DNA from 2 places in the Vulcanococcus sp. DEBay_Sum29NL08_54 genome. Region 2 is predicted to be linked to the other one. Evidence: riboswitches for the same ligand, from Rfam matches in the RefSeq annotation. Region 2 holds a riboswitch; the other holds the start of a gene.
What was found. A riboswitch is a leader RNA that binds a small molecule or an ion and turns the genes downstream of it on or off. The one in region 2 is predicted to bind cobalamin.

Region 1: linked by a shared signal. The riboswitch ahead of QZ186_RS00040 (HupE/UreJ family protein) and the one ahead of QZ186_RS02425 (HupE/UreJ family protein) in region 2 are both predicted to bind cobalamin.

What each region holds. Positions count from the first base shown of each region.
Region 1 is NZ_JAFMNJ010000001.1:488-5,865, reverse strand. It holds partial or broken gene QZ186_RS00045 (GTP-binding protein) at 1-505, opposite strand, end outside; gene QZ186_RS00040 (HupE/UreJ family protein) at 508-1,098, opposite strand; cobalamin riboswitch at 1,123-1,271, opposite strand; gene QZ186_RS00035 (pentapeptide repeat-containing protein) at 1,277-1,813, opposite strand; gene upp (uracil phosphoribosyltransferase) at 1,869-2,540, shown strand; gene QZ186_RS00025 (hypothetical protein) at 2,566-2,862, shown strand; gene ilvD (dihydroxy-acid dehydratase) at 2,905-4,581, shown strand; gene QZ186_RS00015 (hypothetical protein) at 4,578-4,961, opposite strand; gene QZ186_RS00010 (CIA30 family protein) at 4,964-5,378, opposite strand, start outside.
Region 2 is NZ_JAFMNJ010000004.1:38,953-51,160, reverse strand. It holds gene hemL (glutamate-1-semialdehyde 2,1-aminomutase) at 1-413, opposite strand, end outside; gene QZ186_RS02475 (FAD-linked oxidase C-terminal domain-containing protein) at 627-2,099, shown strand; gene xth (exodeoxyribonuclease III) at 2,096-2,917, opposite strand; gene QZ186_RS02465 (hypothetical protein) at 2,910-3,296, shown strand; gene QZ186_RS02460 (tetratricopeptide repeat protein) at 3,256-4,092, opposite strand; gene QZ186_RS02455 (hypothetical protein) at 4,196-4,807, shown strand; gene QZ186_RS02450 (hypothetical protein) at 4,814-5,452, shown strand; gene larC (nickel pincer cofactor biosynthesis protein LarC) at 5,452-6,651, shown strand; gene QZ186_RS02440 (lysylphosphatidylglycerol synthase domain-containing protein) at 6,648-7,586, shown strand; gene QZ186_RS02435 (Fur family transcriptional regulator) at 7,608-8,081, shown strand; gene QZ186_RS02430 (hypothetical protein) at 8,082-8,222, opposite strand; gene QZ186_RS02425 (HupE/UreJ family protein) at 8,288-8,863, opposite strand; cobalamin riboswitch at 8,890-9,032, opposite strand; gene QZ186_RS02420 (GTP-binding protein) at 9,033-10,184, opposite strand; gene QZ186_RS02415 (hypothetical protein) at 10,246-10,758, opposite strand; gene QZ186_RS02410 (metal ABC transporter substrate-binding protein) at 10,917-11,801, shown strand; gene QZ186_RS02405 (hypothetical protein) at 11,831-12,208, shown strand, end outside.

The DNA of each region.
Region 1 (5,378 bases), on a different contig from region 2:
CACTGAGGTGATCCAGGCTTGGATCGGCCTGTCGTTGGGCCTCGAGGGCACTGGGATCGGCAACGACACTTCCGCCACTCAATGCCTCACCGTCGACAACGGTCACCACGCCCGTCACACGGGTCTTGGTGCGAATCTCGGGCCAGCGGAAGGCCTGCACCAGGGGCACGGGCAGGGCGAGGCCACTGGTTTCGACGACGATTCCATCGAGTTGGTCAGCGCGCTGCAGCAACTGCTGCATGACCGGCAGAAACTCGTCCTGGACGGTGCAGCAGAGGCAACCGTTGGCCAGCTCAACGACCCGTCCGTCGAGCTCATCCTCAGGGCAAAAGCCGCAGCTGCGAATCAGATCGCCATCGATCCCCACCTCACCAAACTCGTTCACCAGAACGGCAAGCCGCAGGCCACTGGAGACCAGCAGCTGACGCAACAGTGTCGATTTACCAGCGCCAAGAAACCCGGTCACCACCGTGACCGGGAGGCGTGATGCGGGTGCCACAGTCATGGTCAGGCGACGAGCGCGGTCCAGGTGAAGGCGGCGCCGATGCCGACCATCACACCGGCGAGGAGCTGTTTCTGGCTCAGCGGGAGCTCCTGGCTGAAGCGACGCAGGCCAACGAGGGAGAGGGTCAACAGAGCGCCTTGGCTGAGCAACAAACCCAGCAGGTAGAAGGCAATGGGGGTGGACTCCCAGCCAATCACCGAGGCGCTGAGCACATAACCGTGCAGAGCGAAGGCGGGAATCAAGCTGAGGGCAGGAAGACGGCCCACGATCACGAGGCCCTCGACCACCAGGGAGAGGGAGACCAGTGCCTCGGCACCAGGCAGACCGGGCAACCAAAGACCCAGTGCCGTGGCGCTGAGGCCCACCAGCAGCAACGCCATGGTCCAACGCATGGAGCGTTGAAAGCCGACCAGGGCCAGGGCAATCAGAAAGAGCAGATGGTCAGGCCCCAGCAGCGGGTGGGCCAGACCACTGATCAATCCACTCACCGGTGAGGGAACCAGCGCCATGGACTCCATCGGGTGATGGGCCAGAGCTGGCGCGGCAGAGAGGGAAGCCAGCAGGAGCGCAGGGGCCCCGAAACGCTTGAACATCAATAGGACTGGTCCGCGCCAGGTGATTAATGGGAGTGAACCGGCGGGCGTTCTGACTGGAGCCCTGGGGACAGGACTCTTCACAGCTGCGGGACAGCGCCGGAATTACACCGGACTTTCCCCGTTTCCTCCTCGGGCTGATCCCCCGAAGAACCGGAGCACTGAGCCTAAGCGCTGATTAACGACAGGCCAGGCTTTCGCGGGTATCGACACCCGTACGTGGATTGACGCCGCTGGCCCGGGCACAAAGGGCCTTCTGCTGCGGAAGGTCCAGAACCGCGTCGGTGAAGTCCGTGCCTTCGATGACCGCGCCGGTGAACTTGCTGTTCATCAGCATCGCGTTGCGAAAGACCGCACCGCTGAGGTCAGCGTTGTCAAAGCGGGTGGCGAAGGCCACGGCATCCTCGAGATCAGCCGCCGAGAGGTTGGCGTTTTGCAGATTGGCGGTGTTGAACACGGCCCCGCGCAGGTCGGTCTCACTGAGGTCAAACCCCTCCATGGAGGCTTTTAGAAACTCCTGCTGCTGAAGGTTTCGGCCGTGCATGTCCGGTTGCAGGTCCTGAGCGCTGCGCTGACCACGTAGTTCGGGGGCGGTAATCGCCAAGGCCGGGGAGGCCACTGGAAGAACAGAGGCCAGCAGCAGAACAACGCCGAGGGCGAGGGTGCTCAATGAGCGGGCCACGAGCAACTGAATGAGCGCAACGAGGTTCCGCACTGCAGCTTTAACTTGGGCGCTCAAGTTATTGCAGGCGGATACCGGAGCGCGACCGATGAGCAAGACCCTTCGGGTGGTGGTCCCTCCCCATCCCCTCATTGGCCATTGGCTGACCGTGTTGCGGGATCGAGAGACCCCTCAGCCCCTCTTTGCAACGGCGATGGCCGAACTGGGTCGATGGTTGACCTATGAGGCCATGCGGGACTGGATTCCTTACCAGCGGGTGCAGGTGCAGACACCACTGGCCCAGACGGAAGGGACCATCGTTGACGGTTCGATTCCGGTACTGGCTGTGCCCATCCTCCGAGCTGGATTGGGGCTATGGGACGGAGCCAAGTCGGTGATCCCTAGCGCTGCCGTCGCCCACATGGGCCTGCAACGGGATGAGGCCAGCGGTCGCTGCCGGTGTTACTTCAACGGTCTTCCGGAGACCATCCCCGCCAATGCAGGGGTGCTGGTCTTTGAACCCATGGTGGCCACTGCTGGAACGCTCCTGAACGTGCTCGAACAGCTGGAGACCAAGGGGGTGACTGGCCAACGGGTGCGGGTGATCTCCACCCTTGCCGCCAGTCCCGGGTTGAAAACCCTCGGTGAGCGCTACAGCGATCTGACCATCTACACCGGCTGTATCGACGCCGAGTTGGACGATCAGCAGCGCATCGTTCCTGGCTTAGGTGACGCTGGCGACCGTCTGTATGGCAGGCCGCAGTCAGGCTTCGTAGGCTGAGGCAACTTCAAAGCAGGTCCACGCGATGTCCAACCGAGACGGCGGTTCAGGTTCTCTGAGCACCCTCTTGGTTGGTGCTGTGATCGGTGCCGCTGGCTTTGCCTGGTGGCTCTATTCCGAGGCTGAGCGGCGCCAGCAAAACACCCGGCAACAGCGAAGCCTGCGCCTAAGTCGGCTGGCCGATCACGACGATCAAGCCTTTGACCCCAACAGCGACCGCCCGGTGGTCCGGGAGGTTGAACTCCAGGACAAGGTTCAAGAGCTCAACCAAGCGATCGAAGACGTTCGCAGGCAGCTCGAGGGGCTGAGCCCCCAGAGCTGACAGGGCTCCTCGGTAGGTTGCTGGGAAGACAACCCCGCAGCCATGCTTCGCTCCGCCGCGATCACCCAGGGCATTCAGCGCTCCCCCAACCGCGCCATGTTGCGGGCTGTCGGTTTTGGAGACGCTGACTTCAACAAACCGATCATCGGCATCGCCAACGGCTACAGCACGATCACGCCCTGCAACCTGGGCCTCAACGATCTGGCCCGCCGGGCTGAGGATGCGGCTCACGCGGCGGGTGCCATGCCCCAGATGTTCGGGACCATCACCGTGAGTGATGGCATCTCGATGGGCACCGAAGGGATGAAGTATTCCCTGGTGAGCCGCGAGGTGATCGCGGATTCAATCGAGACAGCCGTGAACGGTCAGAGCATGGATGCGCTGCTCGCCATCGGCGGCTGCGACAAAAACATGCCTGGGGCCATGCTGGCCATGGCGCGGATGAATATCCCTTCAATCTTTGTCTACGGCGGCACGATCAAACCCGGAAAGCTCGGCGCCTGCGACCTCACCGTTGTGAGTGCCTTTGAGGCGGTGGGTCAGTTCAGCGGTGGACGGATCGACGAGCAGGAGCTCACGGCCATTGAGAAGAACGCCTGCCCTGGCGCCGGCAGTTGCGGCGGCATGTTCACCGCCAACACGATGAGTGCGGCCTTCGAAACCATGGGCCTGAGCCTGCCCTACAGCTCCACCATGGCTGCCGAAGATCCTGAAAAAGCCGATAGCGCTGCCCGCAGCGCGGAGGTGCTGGCTGAGGCGATCAAGGCCAACATCCTTCCCCGCGATCTGATGACCCGCGAGGCCTTTGAAAACGCCATCAGCGTGATCATGGCCGTCGGCGGCTCCACCAACTCCGTGCTCCACCTCCTGGCCGTGGCCCGCACCGCTGGCGTTGATCTCTCGATCGATGACTTCGAGACCATCCGCCAACGGGTGCCCGTGATCTGCGACCTCAAGCCCAGCGGCCGCTACGTCACCGTGGATCTCCACCAGGCCGGTGGCATCCCCCAGGTGATGAAGCTGCTGCTGGATGCCGGTCTGCTCCACGGCGATTGCAAAACGATCGAGGGCAAAACCCTCAAGCAGGTGCTCGCCGATGTTCCCGCGGTGCCCCCAGCCGGCCAAGACGTGATCCGGCCGCTGAGCAATCCGCTCTACGCCAAGGGCCACCTGGCAATCCTCAAGGGCAACCTGGCCGAAGAGGGTGCCGTGGCCAAGATCAGCGGGGTGAAGAATCCGGTGATCACCGGCCCCGCCCGCGTATTTGAAAGCGAGGAAACCTGCCTGGCCGCCATCCTCGATAAGCAGATCAACCCAGGCGACGTGGTGGTGGTGCGACAGGAGGGTCCCGTGGGTGGCCCCGGCATGCGCGAGATGCTCAGCCCCACCGCCGCGATCGTGGGCCAGGGCTTACTGGATTCCGTGGCCCTGATCACCGATGGACGCTTCTCCGGGGGCTCGTTTGGACTGGTGGTCGGCCATGTGGCGCCCGAGGCGGCCGTGGGCGGAACCATCGGTCTGGTCCAGGAGGGCGACAGCATCACCGTTGATGCCAGCCAACTGCTGATCCAACTCAATGTTGATGACGCCGAACTGGCCGCCCGCCGGGCCGCCTGGAGCAAGCCTGAGCCGAGGTACCGCACCGGTGTTTTGGGTAAGTACGCCCGGCTGGTGAGCTCCAGCAGCAAAGGTGCTGTGACCGACCAGCCTGACCTCTAGGCCTCGCCAGCAATCAAGGCGCGAATTCGCCTGCAGAGGGCTTCAAGGGGGGCGCCGGCGCTGGGGCGTTCGCAGCGCTCCCCTGAGTTCGCTTGCATCCAGACGGGATGGCTGCCATGCCAAAGCATGGGTGCCTGCTCATCGGCCACCATGCTGAGCATCAGGTTTAGTTCGTCGCCGCTGCGGTAGATCTCCAGCTCGAGATCGCGATCAGGGTGGCGAACCCCATCGGTGTCGCGCGCTTCGATCAAGAGACAGCAATCACTGCAGTCCCCGACGGTGGAGGGCGGTTCGCCACTGAAACGCAGGGCGTGGCGATAGGGCTTCAGGCAGACATCGGCGGCCTTGGCCAATTCGCTCAGGAGGGGTTCGAGGTCCACAGTCAGGCCACGGCTCGGATCGAGCGGAGCAGCAAGCGCAGGGCACCGGGCCGGAAGCCGGGATTACGGCCGCCCATGTCTCCAAATTTGGAATGCAAGATCTGAATTCTGGTCACCCGTGCGGGATCAAAGCGCAGGGGCAGGCCAACGGGGGTGGCCCGAACGCTGGGGGTGAGACGACTAAAGGGAATCGTCACCACAGAGGTGCCGTTGGGCCGGGTGGAGAACTCCGCCACCCAACGCAATCCACCTGGGATCAGTTCCGTGAGGCCGGCCACCCCATCACGGCTGGCCAGGGCCAGCTTGTAGCGGCGACCATCGCCATCGAGTTCGAGCTCGAGGGCTCCGTAGGAGGAGAGATCCAGCGGTGGATCCAGCACCGCTGAGCGGCAGCTCACAAAGCCGCCCCCCTCGGGT
Region 2 (12,208 bases):
TTCACCAGGAACATGTCCGCGTGGCCGTGGTAGCAGCCTTCGAACTTGATGATCTTTTCGCGGCCGGTGAAGGCGCGCATCAGGCGCAGCACCGACATGCAGGCCTCGGTGCCGCTGTTGACGAAGCGCACCATCTCCACGGAGGGGACGGCATCGATCACCATCTCGGCCAGCTGGTTCTCGAGGGCGCAGGGGGCGCCGAAGCTCGTGCCTTTCTCCAGGGCGTCGTGCAGCGCGCTGATCACCTCAGGGTGGGCATGGCCGCAGATGGCAGGGCCCCAGCTGCCGATGTAGTCGATGTAGCGGTTGCCATCGACGTCCCAGGCGTAGGCCCCTTTGACGCGGTCAAAGACGATCGGCTGGCCGCCAACCGAACGGAAGGCGCGCACGGGTGAACTGACGCCGCCGGGCATCAGCTTCTGGGCGGCACTGAAGAGTTCCTGGGAACGGGTGGTGTTGTGCACAGGTGCCGAGACAGGAGCCGAGGTCAAAACGGAATCCGCAGACTGGATTGGGGCTCGAGACCCCAAATGGGCCTTAAGCGTCGCCCATCCTTACGCAATCACCGCCCAAGCGGTCGAGACCGTGCCAGCTCGTTAAGGTCGTTGGGCGTCCCCACAATCGCTGTGAATCCAGACTGGGGCTTGGTTGAGCGCCGATTGAAGGCCCTGCTGCCGGCGCGCTCGGTGGTGGCCAAGCGTCAGGAGTTGCTGGCCTACGACTGCGATGGTTTGACGCTGCATCGCCATCAACCGCCCTTGGTGGTTTTGCCGGAGACCACCGCTGAGGTGGCGGCGGTGGTGCGCCTTTGCAACGAGCTTCAGGTTCCATTCATCGCCCGAGGCAGCGGCACGGGCCTCTCGGGCGGAGCCTTGGCGGAGCAGCCCGCGCTGGTCATCGCCACCAGCCGCATGCGCCGGGTGATCGCCATTGATCTCCCCAATGAGCGCATCACCGTGGAGCCCGGGGTGATCAACAGCTGGGTGACGCGGGCGGTCGCCGGCGATGGCTTCTATTACGCCCCCGATCCCTCCAGCCAGGTGGCCTGCAGCATCGGCGGGAACGTGGCGGAGAACTCCGGCGGGGTGCACTGCCTGAAGTACGGCGTGACGAGCAACCACGTCCTTTCGATGGAGGTGGTCCTCCCCGATGGCAGCGTGACGACCCTGGGTTCGGGCATGGCGGAGACCCCCGAGCTGGACCTGCGTGGGGTGTTCATCGGTAGTGAGGGAACCCTGGGGATTGCGACGGCCATCACCCTGCGCCTGTTGCGGCAACCGGCCTGCGTGGCGGTGCTGTTGGCGGACTTCGCCTCGATGGAGGCGGCGGGCGAGGCCGTGCGTCTGGTGACCGCCGCTGGGGTCCTGCCGGCGGGCATGGAAATCATGGATCGCCGCTGCATCCATGCGGTCAATGACTTCTTCGGCGTGGATGAGTACCCCCGCGAGGCCGCAGCTGTTCTGTTGGTGGAACTCGACGGGCACCCCCTGGAGGTCCAGGAGTCGGTGCAGATGGCCGCGGAGCTCTGCCGGGAGGCCGGAGCCGGTGGGGTCCGTGAGGCCTGGAGTCAGGAAGAGCGCGATCGCCTTTGGAAGGGCCGCAAGAGTGCGATTTCAGCCCTGGGCCGCCAATTCCCCAACTACTACTTGCAGGACGGGGTGGTGCCGCGGACGGCCCTGCCGCGGGTCTTGGCGGCGATTGAACGATTAAGTGAGGAGCACGGTCTGGCGGTGGCCAACGTCTTCCACGCCGGTGATGGCAACCTCCACCCCTTGATCCTGTATCGCGCCGATGAGCCCGGCGTGAACGAGCGGGTCACGGCCTTGGGGGCAGCCATCTTGAAGCTCTGCCTCGATGCTGGCGGCAGCATCAGTGGTGAACACGGGGTGGGCAGCGACAAGCGCTGCTACATGGACTGGATGTTCAGTCCCGATGACCTCGAGACGATGCAACTGGTGCGGCGGGCCTTTGATCCAGACGGCCTGGCCAACCCCGGCAAGATCTTCCCCACCCCGAAGAGCTGCGGAGAATCGGCCCGTCGCTGGGTGGAGCTGAAGGAGGAGGGCCAGCGCCTACCCGAGGGGGTCGAGCTCTACTAGGGCCAGCTGTCCTCGTCTTCGTCCTCTTCCGGCGGCCAGGCCAGGTTCACCACCACCGGGGCATGGTCACTGGGTTGGACATTGCCGCGGGGCTGTTTGTCGATGACGCAGCCGGTGGCGCAGCCCAGGAGCTCCTCTGAGAGATAGATGTGGTCGATGCGCCAGCCCAGGTCCCGGTCCCAGGCCCCGCTGCGGTAGTCCCACCAGCTCCAGTGCCCACTGCCCGGTTCAAAGACACGAAAGACATCCGTGAGGCGATCAGCGAGGGCGGCGCGCAGGGCTGTGCGCTCTGGATCGCTGGCCATGATCGTGCCGCTGAGGCGTTGCGGGTCCGGTAGATCCCGGTCCTCCAGACCGATGTTGAAGTCCCCCACCATGCAGAGCGGATCCCCTTGCTCCTCCTGCACCGCCAGGTAGCGCTGCAGGCAGGCCAGCCACTCAAGCTTGTAGGGGTATTTCTCGCTCTTCAGGGAGCTGCCATTGGGGACGTAGAGGTTCAGGATCCTCACCCCATCGACCATTCCGCTGATTACCCGTTTTTGTTCGCTGAGCGGCCCCGCGTCCGGGAGCAGGGCGTCGAAGCCCACCTGGACGTCCTCCAGCGGCTCTCGGCTGATCAGGGCGACGCCGTTGTAGGCCTTCTGTCCGCTGATGGCGCAGTGGTAGCCGATCTGCTCAAAGGCCTGCAGCGGGAACAGGTCGTCGCTGACCTTGGTCTCCTGCAGGCAGAGCACATCCGGTTCATGGGTCTGCAGCCAGGCCAACACTTGATCCAGGCGGGTCCGCACGGAATTGACGTTCCAGCTGGCGATGCGCATCGATGGGAGGTGGCTTGGGGCTGCTCCTAGCATTCCCGCCAAGCTGTTCGATCGAAGTGCCATGTACCGGGGACTCACCGCGGCCTTGATCGCGGCCGCCGCAGTGCTGCCCCTCGCGGCTCGCGCCCAGTCCGGCAACACGAACCTTGCTCCCGAGCCGAGCGTTTTTGATCAGGGCCCCGGTGGCACCAGTCGAAAGGGCGGGTCGCTGCTGGACAGCACGAATCCGATCGACCTGATGAACAAGCTGCGGCGCAGCTCGGCGATGGATGACGCCACCGACCCCGGCGACGCCATTGACGCGGCACTGCGTCAGCTCGACAGCCAGGCGGCTCCCCCTAGCTCTGGGGCTTCTTCTCCGCTGGTGACGGCTCCTTAGCGCTCTTTTTGTTCTCCCTGAGGCTGTCGAGTCCCCAGCTGGCGGCGACACGATCCAGGCGTGGGTCTTTCTTTTCCGGTTGCCTGGCCTGGGCGTCCGCCAGGGCCTGACCAGCTCCCGCGAGGTCGCCTTGGTCTTGTTTCAGCAAGGCAATGGCAAGAAGAGGTCTGGGGTCTCGCGGGAAATCTTTGGCGAGCTGTCCATAGAGGGCTAAGGCGTCCGCGCTCTTCCCTTGCCGCTGGCGCAGATCACCCAGCAGTAGGCCAAGACCCAGCTTTTGTGGCTGGGGGGTGGGTTTACTGCTGGCCTCCAGCAGGGTCTTGAGCTGGGCCTCGGCTTCGGCGCCGCGCCCCTGCTCCAGTTGGATCAGGGTGAGCAACTGCAGCGCTTCAATCCGATCGGGCTTGAGGTTGAGGATCTGGCGTAACTCCCGCTCAGCCCCGGGGCGGTCGTTGTTGTCGCGGCGGAGCTCCGCCAGCAGCAGACGCAGCTGCCAGTTCTGAGGCTGCTGATCGGCCAGGCGCTCCAGCACGAGGCTGGCCTCCTGGGATTGACCTTGCTGAATCAACAGATCGATGAGCCGCTGCTGATCCGCGTTGCTGGCGGATCCGTCGCCGAGGCGGGCTTGCAGCAGGGCAATTTGGCGCTCATTGCTGCCCTCGGGGCTGCCCTGGGCTTTGAGGGCTTGGTGCTGACCCAGCAGCCAGCCGCCGGTGAGTGACACCGTCACCAGCCCCGATGCCACCAGGGCGATGAGCACGCCATCGCGCTGGTTGGTGCGGCCGCGTGCCGGCATCGAGGAACCTGCAAGTGGGCCTCAGTCTGGGCCCTTTTTGCAAGCTCGGTACATTGTCCAGCGGGCGATGGATTTCACGAGCGCCCAGAGGGTTTCAGCCACGATGCGTCAACACCCCATTTCCCCGGTCACAGAACCGATGCAGTACCGCGCCATCGGCGTGGTGCGGGGGACTTACGTGCCGGCTGATGCAGATCAGCTCACCCGTGGAGTGATCCAGACCGAGGACGGCTCAGAGATTGATGCCGTTGTCCTTGGACGCGTGCTGACGCTGATGCGTCGTCACTTGGACCTGAGCAAGCCCCACCTCTGGGTGGCCTATCCCCGTTTCCGCGATCCCGATCAGCTCCATCTCCAGCTGGTGGGGGTCTGGGAACCCAGCACCCTCTCCCCCGAGGAGAGTGCCGATGAGGGGGATGACCTGCCCGAAGGCGATGGCTATTTCTCGGTGCGCGGCGAGCTGATCTACACCCGTCCAGAGGACGGTGATCTGGTCGTCAAGATTCGCCAGCAGCCCAGGCCTGACGGTCGCCGCCCAACCCCGTTCAAACTCCAGCTGAAGGGCCAGGTGGATCCCGCCCATCTGCGCCACTTCGTTTCATTGGATCTGCGCCGCGAGGGTCAAACCCTGCAGGTTGAGAACCACGAAGTCATTGCTCCTGTGCCCCAACGGGCCGGCCGCGGTCGCGGCGGTCCCCGCGGTGCTCGCCGCTAGGTGCGTCTGGCCAGCTCCGATCAGGGATCAACGGCGGCGTTGCGGGCCGGTGTTGCTGTCGCGGGCATCAGTGTTGTCTCCGTTGTGGGCCCTGTGCTGGGCCTCTCCCCCTGGCTGATTGCCGGAGCGGCCGGTGGGGCACTGACGGCCCTGACGCTGGATGCAGCTCGCTTTGGTGGCCTGGGGGGCCATCTGCTGGCCGAGGCCCTGCCCTTTGGTCTGGGTCGCTCTCGGCTGAGACGGATTGCTGTGCATGAGGCCGGACACCTGCTGCTGGCCGCAGAGAACCAGTTGCCGGTGAAGCAGGTTCTGGTGGGCAGCCGCGCCTGTTTGCGCCATGGTTTGCGCGTGAACGGCAGCACCGAATTGGAACCTCCCGCCCAGGTGAAGATGCCGCTGGAGGATCTGCGGCGTTGGAGCCGGGTGCTTCTGGCGGGGATGGTGGCGGAGGTCGTCGAGTACGGCGGCTCCCGCGGCGGCGCCGATGACCGGGCTCTGCTGGGACGGCTCTGGGGCCTCTCCGGACACGATGTGATGACGGCGCAAAACGAGCAGCGTCGCGCCCGCCGCGAGGTGCAGCAGTGGCTGGAGCAGCACCGCGAGCAGCTTCAGGCCAGCGCGGAGCAGCTTCTGCAGGAGGCCTGATGGGATCCCTGGCGGTGGTGGATTGCCCGACGGGATTGGCCGGGAACATGCTCCTGGCGGCCCTGTTCGACTGCGGACTGCCTGAGGAGGTGGTCCACCAACCCCTGGCGGCCTTGGGTTTGGCTGGGCTCTATCGCCTGCAGCTGGAGGAGCGCCGCAGCGCAGGACTGCGTGGCTTGCATCTGGAGGTGGAGCTGCTGGAGCGGCAGCCCCCCCATCGCCACTGGGCGAGCCTCAAAGAGCAGATTCAGGCAGCCGATTGGCCGCCGGCACTCCGTGAGTCGGTGTTGAGGGCCTTTGGGGTGCTGGCGGAGGCGGAAGGCGCGGTCCATGGCCACCCGCCCGAGCAGGTGCATTTCCATGAGGTGGGGGCCCTGGATGCCCTGGTGGATGTGGTCGGCGTCTGCGCTGGCTTGCAGCACTTCGGGGTTGAGCGCCTGATCTGCAGTCCTCCACCCGCTGGCCATGGCCAGGTCAAGAGTGCCCACGGCCTGCTGCCGGTGCCGGTGCCCGCGGTGCTGGAGCTGGCCACGCGCCATGGGGTTCCGCTCGCCACGAGTGCGGGCTTTCCTGCAGCGGAATTGACGACGCCGACGGGATTGGCCCTGATGGTGGCCTGGGCAGAGTGCTTCGCGCCGGCGCCGTCCCTGCGTCCGAGCCGGCTGGGGATCGGGCTGGGCACGCGCGAGTTGGATCGCCCGAATCAGTTGCGCCTGCTCCTGGCTGAGGCGGATGTCCCCGCTAGCAGCGCGCCCGAGTTGCAGACCGTTGTGCAGCAGCAGGCCCAGATCGACGATGCCACCCCGGAGGATGTGGCCTTCCTCCAGGAGGCCCTGCGGGAGGCCGGGGCGTTGGAGGTCTTTGCCCAGCCGGTCGTGATGAAGAAGGGACGCGCGGGCAGCTTGATCACAGCATTGGCCTGGCCGGAGCAGGCGGAGGCCCTGCGGGCGATCTGGTGGCGCTATGGCAGCAGCCTGGGGGTGCGTGAGCAGCAGCAGCAGCGCTGGGCCCTGCCTCGGCAGATCGAGCAGCGGCAGACGCCCTGGGGGCCCGTGCGCTTCAAGCGCTCCATCCGCCCCGATGGCAGCGCGCTCTGCAAGCCGGAACTGGAGGACTTGATTCCCTTGGCGCAGCAGCGGCAGCTGCCCCTGGATCAGCTGCGCGCAGAGCTGCTCCGCTGGCTGGAGGAGCAGCCGTGATCCAGCGGCTGAGGGGGCTCTCTCTGCCTGGGGGCGCCCGGCTTTGGGTGAGTGCGGCGAGCTTTGCTTTTGTTCTGACGGCTGTGGTCTCCCATGGCAGCCAGCTCTTGCAGCTCAGCCTGGATCGTCAGTCCTGGCTCTGGCTCGCCTTGGGCCTCGGGCTGAGTGCCTTGAGCCTGGTGGTCAATGGCTTGGCGTGGGGAGTGGTGCTGCGCTGGTTCGGTGCGGCACCGCGCTGGACGCCTGTGCTGCTGCTCTTCCTCGAGTCGAATCTGCGCAAGTACCTGCCAGGTGGGGTGTGGCATCTGGTCACGCGGGTTCGGGCCCTGCGCGCTGGTGGACCCTGCCGCCAACCCCTGAGTGGTCGGCAGGCCCTGGGGACCGTCCTGCTGGATCCGCTTTTGATGGCGGCGGCGGCCTTGGCCCTGGTGGCCCTGGGGGGAGGGCTGGGTCTGTTGGGCCTGCTGCCTTTGCTGGCCCTGGTACCGCGTTGGTTAAACCCTCTGCTGGAGGGTCTGGAGCGCCGCCGCGCCCAAGCCCTGGAGGTTGATCCCGCCGGCCTGAACCCAGGGAGCCTGCGCTTGCCGGGCTATCCCTGGCTGCCCCTGCTGGCGGAGTTGGTCTTTGTTCTCTGCCGCTTCGGAGGCTTCGCCTGCTGCGTTCAAGCCTTTGACCTCAGCGTTCAACTGAGCTGGTGGGGCTGGTTGTCCGGGTTCGCCCTGGCCTGGACGGCTGGGCTGGTGGTGCCTGCTGCCCCTGGGGGGCTGGGGGTGTTTGAGGCGGTGTTGGTGCTGCGCCTGGCGGTGTCGGTCCCCGAGGCCCCCCTGCTGGCGGTGGCCCTGAGCTACAGGCTCGTGGTGTCCCTGGCGGATTGTCTGATGGCCGCCGCTGCCCGCCGGGACCTGGCGGCACTTCGCAACAGTGGGTATTGTTGAGAAGTGCCCTGAGAGAGCGTCTTGCCCGCTGGTCCCGTCTCCCCGGTGCAGGCCGATGCCTTACGCAGCTCGCTGCATGACCGCGGACAGCGTCTGACGCCCCAGCGGCAACGGGTCTTGGCCCTGTTTGAGCGCCTGGGCGAGGGGAGTCATCTCAGTGCCGAGGAGGTGCATCAGCGCCTGCTGAAGGCGGAGGAGCGGGTCTCCCTGGCCACGGTGTATCGCACCTTGCGGCTACTGAGCTCGATGGAGCTGCTCTGCGAATTGGAGCTGCCCGAAGGGGGCCGGCGCTTTGAGCTGGCCAGTGATGAGGCCCACCGGGACCACCACCACTTGGTCTGTGCCCGCTGCGGACACACCGAGGAGTTTGAAAGCGAAGCGGTGCTTCAGGCCGGCGGTGAAGCAGCGGCTCTACACGGCTTTCAGCTGCTCAACTGCGTCTTGAACGTGCGGGCGCTTTGTCCCGCTTGTTCCCAGCAGGAGGACGAGGTTTGATCAGCGGCGGTTGACCCGGACCGGCACGAGCGACGGTTGCATCAAACCGCCGCCGCCGTTGTCATCGTCCGAGTCGGTGGCGAGCCAGAAAATCAGACCGACGAGCCCCAGAACCGTTGTGAGTGCAGTGAACTCGGCCATCCGGGGGATGCGGTTCGACACACCATAACGGCGTTTTTCGCTTCTGCTGTCGCGGATGCTGCAGCTCAGAGGGGTGCAATCGCCAGCAGACCGCCGGCCAGCACCAGCAGCCCGGCCCCGAGGCTGGCCAGCTTGCGGTCAAGCCGCTGGCTCAGCCAGGCGCTGCCGCCCACCACCGCAGCGGAGCTCAGCAGGGCGCCAATCCACCAGAAGGAGCTGCCACTGGACTCCAGGCCATGGAGCATGGCGTGCAGGGCGACGGCCCCGCCAACGGCGAGGGCCAGGATCGAACGACCGCAGTGACCGCGCAGCACCAGAACAAGCACGGCAGCAACAGCCGAGATTGCCAGTGCTGCCAGCACTTCAGCCCCGGGTAGTTGCCCGCCAAAGCTGCCCACGATCGAACCCAGCAGCGCGCCAGCAACGGCAGTGGTCAGCAACGGGCGCCCGGCCTGGGCAACACAGAGACCGACGGTCACCAGCATCAGCAGGTGATCCAGTCCGAGCAGGGGGTGCAGGGCGCCACCCATGACGCCATGGTCGGCGCTGCCATGGGCACCGGCCGGGAGCATGGAGAGCAGGCTCAGTCCCAGTCCAGCTGCAGTGCTGCTCAGCAGCGATCGGGTCAGTTTCGAGTTCATGGCAGATCCGGTCCGCGCCGGTGCTGAGGTTGGGGGTGGAGGGCGGCGAGCGTTCTGACTGAGGAGCAGGCGCTCCCATCACAGCTGCGGGACAGTGCCGGAGTCACACCGGACTTTCCTCGTTGCCTTCCTGGGCTGGGTCCAGGAAACCGCTGCTCGGATTATCGCTTCAGGAGAAGCCCTTGCCGGCATCTTTGGCGACGCAGGCCTGAAGTTGCTTGCGGATCTTGGCGTGGTCGAGGTTTTTGCCGATCACGACCAATTGGTTTTTGCGGTCGCTGGGCTTGCTCCACTCGCTGTCGTCGATGGAGAAACGCTTGCCGGCCAGGTGGAAGACGTGGCGCTTGCTGCTCTCGTTGAACCAGAGGATTCCCTTGGCCCGGAAGACCCCCGCAGGCAGCTGGTTGTCGAGGAAGTTCTGAAACTTCCGCAGGGAAAAGGGCCCCTCGGCATTGAAGGAGAGGGAGGTGAATCCCTCGATGGCGAGGTGATCCGCGTGGGAATGGTCGTGGGAGTGCCCGTGATCGTGACTGTGATCGTGTGAATGACCGTGGTCGTGCTCGCAGTGCCCGTGGTCGTGATCACAGTTGCTGTGGTCCTGGTGGTCGTGGGAATGATCGTGGTCGTGCTCATGGACGCAGTGACCGTGGTCGTGGTCGCAGTCGTCGTGGTTTTGCTGCGCAGCCACCTTGTCGCTTTCGAAGAGGCCCACGCTGAGCAGCAGCGGCAGATTGACCTCCCCTTTGACCGAGCGCAGGATCCGCGCATCGGTTTTGATCTCCCGCAGCTTGTCTTCCACCGCAGTGAGGCGCTCCTCGCTCACGAGGTCGCACTTGTTCAGCAGAAGGATGTCCCCATAGACCACCTGGGCCCGGGCCACCTCCCCATCGAGGATCTCGTCGCTGAAGTTCTCAGCATCGACCAGGGTGATGATCGAGTCGAGCCGGGTCTGATCCCGTAGATCGCTGCCGAGGAAGGTCATGGCCACCGGCAGCGGGTCAGCCAGTCCAGTGGTCTCCACCACCAGATAGTCGACCGGATCTGGGCGATCGAGGATCCGGTAGACGGCGTCCAGCAGCTCTCCATTGATGGAGCAGCAGATGCAGCCATTGCTGAGTTCGACCATGTCCTCGCCGGTGGCGATGATCAGGTCGTTGTCGATGCCGATCTCACCAAACTCGTTGACCAGCACAGCGGTTTTGACGCCCTGCTGGTTGCTGAGGATGTGGTTGAGCAGCGTGGTTTTTCCTGCGCCAAGGAAGCCCGTGAGGATGGTCACGGGAAGCCCGCTAGGGGCCTGTTCCATCAGGCTGCTGCTCATGGTGAAGGCGGCTTGCTGCGGCTGGGATCGATCCCCTCAGTCTGGGACGTGGCCTGCAGCTTTAGACGCTGCTCAAGCCACAGGCCTTCAGATAGGTCTGGTCGATGGTTTGGCTTTCGGCTGAGCTGGTGAGGTCCTTGTAGGTCTTGGCCGCGGCTTTGGCTCCAGCGCCATCGCCATCGGAGAGGGCATCGAGCATCGCGTTAATCACGCCGAGTTCCTGTTGCTCGAGCTTGAGGTAGGCCGCTTGGGCGCTTTTGCAGGGGCCATCCTTGAGATCGGCCTGAATGCTCTGCAGAGCGTCGGTGTAGCTCGTGGCGGTCGCCCGGGTCTGTTTGATCAGGGCCTCATGGTCGTGGTCATCTTCAGGATCAAAGCGATCGGGAGAGAGCTCGATCGCGGCCAGGAGATGGCCTTCCAGGGCTGTGATGGCTCCCTCGTTGTAGGCATAGACCTCTTTTTGCGGGCCGCTCATTGCGGACTGGTCTGCGCTGGGCGATTGGCAGGCGGCGAGGGCGAGTAGGCCGCTGGCGAGTGCCGCGGCATGGACGGCTGAGCGACGTGGGAAGGACATCGGCTCTCGAGAGGGCGGGGAGTTGGTTTCAGGCTGATCAGGAATGGCCAACACGGCAACGGGCCAACCCTTAACCCGAGACTGAGAACCGTTATCGTTTCCGGAGCTGCGGGGTGGGTTTGGCGCGTTCTTTGGCGCTTGCGGCTGTTGCAAGTGGATTGACGCTCGTTGCTCCGCAGGCCAGTGCTGCACAGGCCTCCCCCTCGGTTGTTGCAGCGAACGGCATTCTTTGCGACCTCGTTGGTGTGCTGGCGGGATCGAGTGCTTCTGTCGCCTGCCTGGTGCCCGCTGGAGCCGATCCACACGACTACCGCCTGAACGCCAGGGACCGAGCAGCGATTCAGTCGGCCTCTCTGGTCTTCTTGAACGGCTATCGGTTAAGTCCTGCCCTCGAGCGTGTCGGGAAGCTCAAGCGCACGGTCAAGGTGGCCGAACGGGCGGTCCCCTTGAGTCCATCGCGTGATCCGCATGTCTGGCACAACCCGCTCCAGGCGGTGGCGATGACGAGGGTGGTCTCCTCTGAACTCAAGACCTTGGTGACGGCCACGGCCCGCCCGGCGATTGAGGCACGCGCGGCTCGAGTGGCCTCCGTGCTCCAGCAGTTGGATCGATGGGCTGCCGTGCAATTCGCGACGGTGCCCAAGGGGCATCGTGTGGTGCTGACTGAGCACGATGCGATTGCCGCGTTGGCCCGGCGCTACCAGGTTCGCTATGTGCCCTTGATGCGCTCCTTTGCCTCAGGCGGCCCGCTGCGTCCCAGCAGTTTGGGTGAGATCACACAAGCGGTGAAGGGATCGGGAACGAAGTATCTGTTCTCGGAGTCCAAGGCCAACTCAAAAACCTTGCGCCGCATCAGTAAGACCTCGGGGATTCCGATTTATCGCCAGCACTTGGTGGTTGATGGCGTCGCCAAGGGACAGACCTACGTCGCCACGTTCGTCTCCAATGTCTGCACCTTGGTTGATGCCCAGGGTGGACGCTGTGACCGCTCCGCCGCTCACGCACTCGTCGTCCGTTGGAAGGCGATTCGCTCGTCTCGCTGACTGTCGAATCCTCGCTTTGATCTCCTTAGATGATTGGCCCCCGTTCGCTGTTCTTGCCCTTGAGGTGCCTCCCCTTTGGTGTGGGCTGTGCTCTGTTGCTCTCGGCCCCCGCTTTCGCCCACGGCGGAGCGACTGGCGAGGAGCTAAAGCCTGGCGAATTCAAGGCCTCCCCTGTGATCACCATCGAGGGACACGGTGGTCTGGAGAACAATTTGCAGGGGCCGCCCAGGCACTACGCCATCGATGGTCTTTATGGAACGGTTTTGGAGTGGGGGCTCAAGAACCAGGGCAGTTTTGCGATCGAGGCGGCGATTGGTCCAGCCTTTGTCTGGGGTGAGGCTGAGCATTTTTATGGCCAGGTTCATGCCCATGGGGGGCATGCTGATGAAGAGCACGAGGGTGAGTCC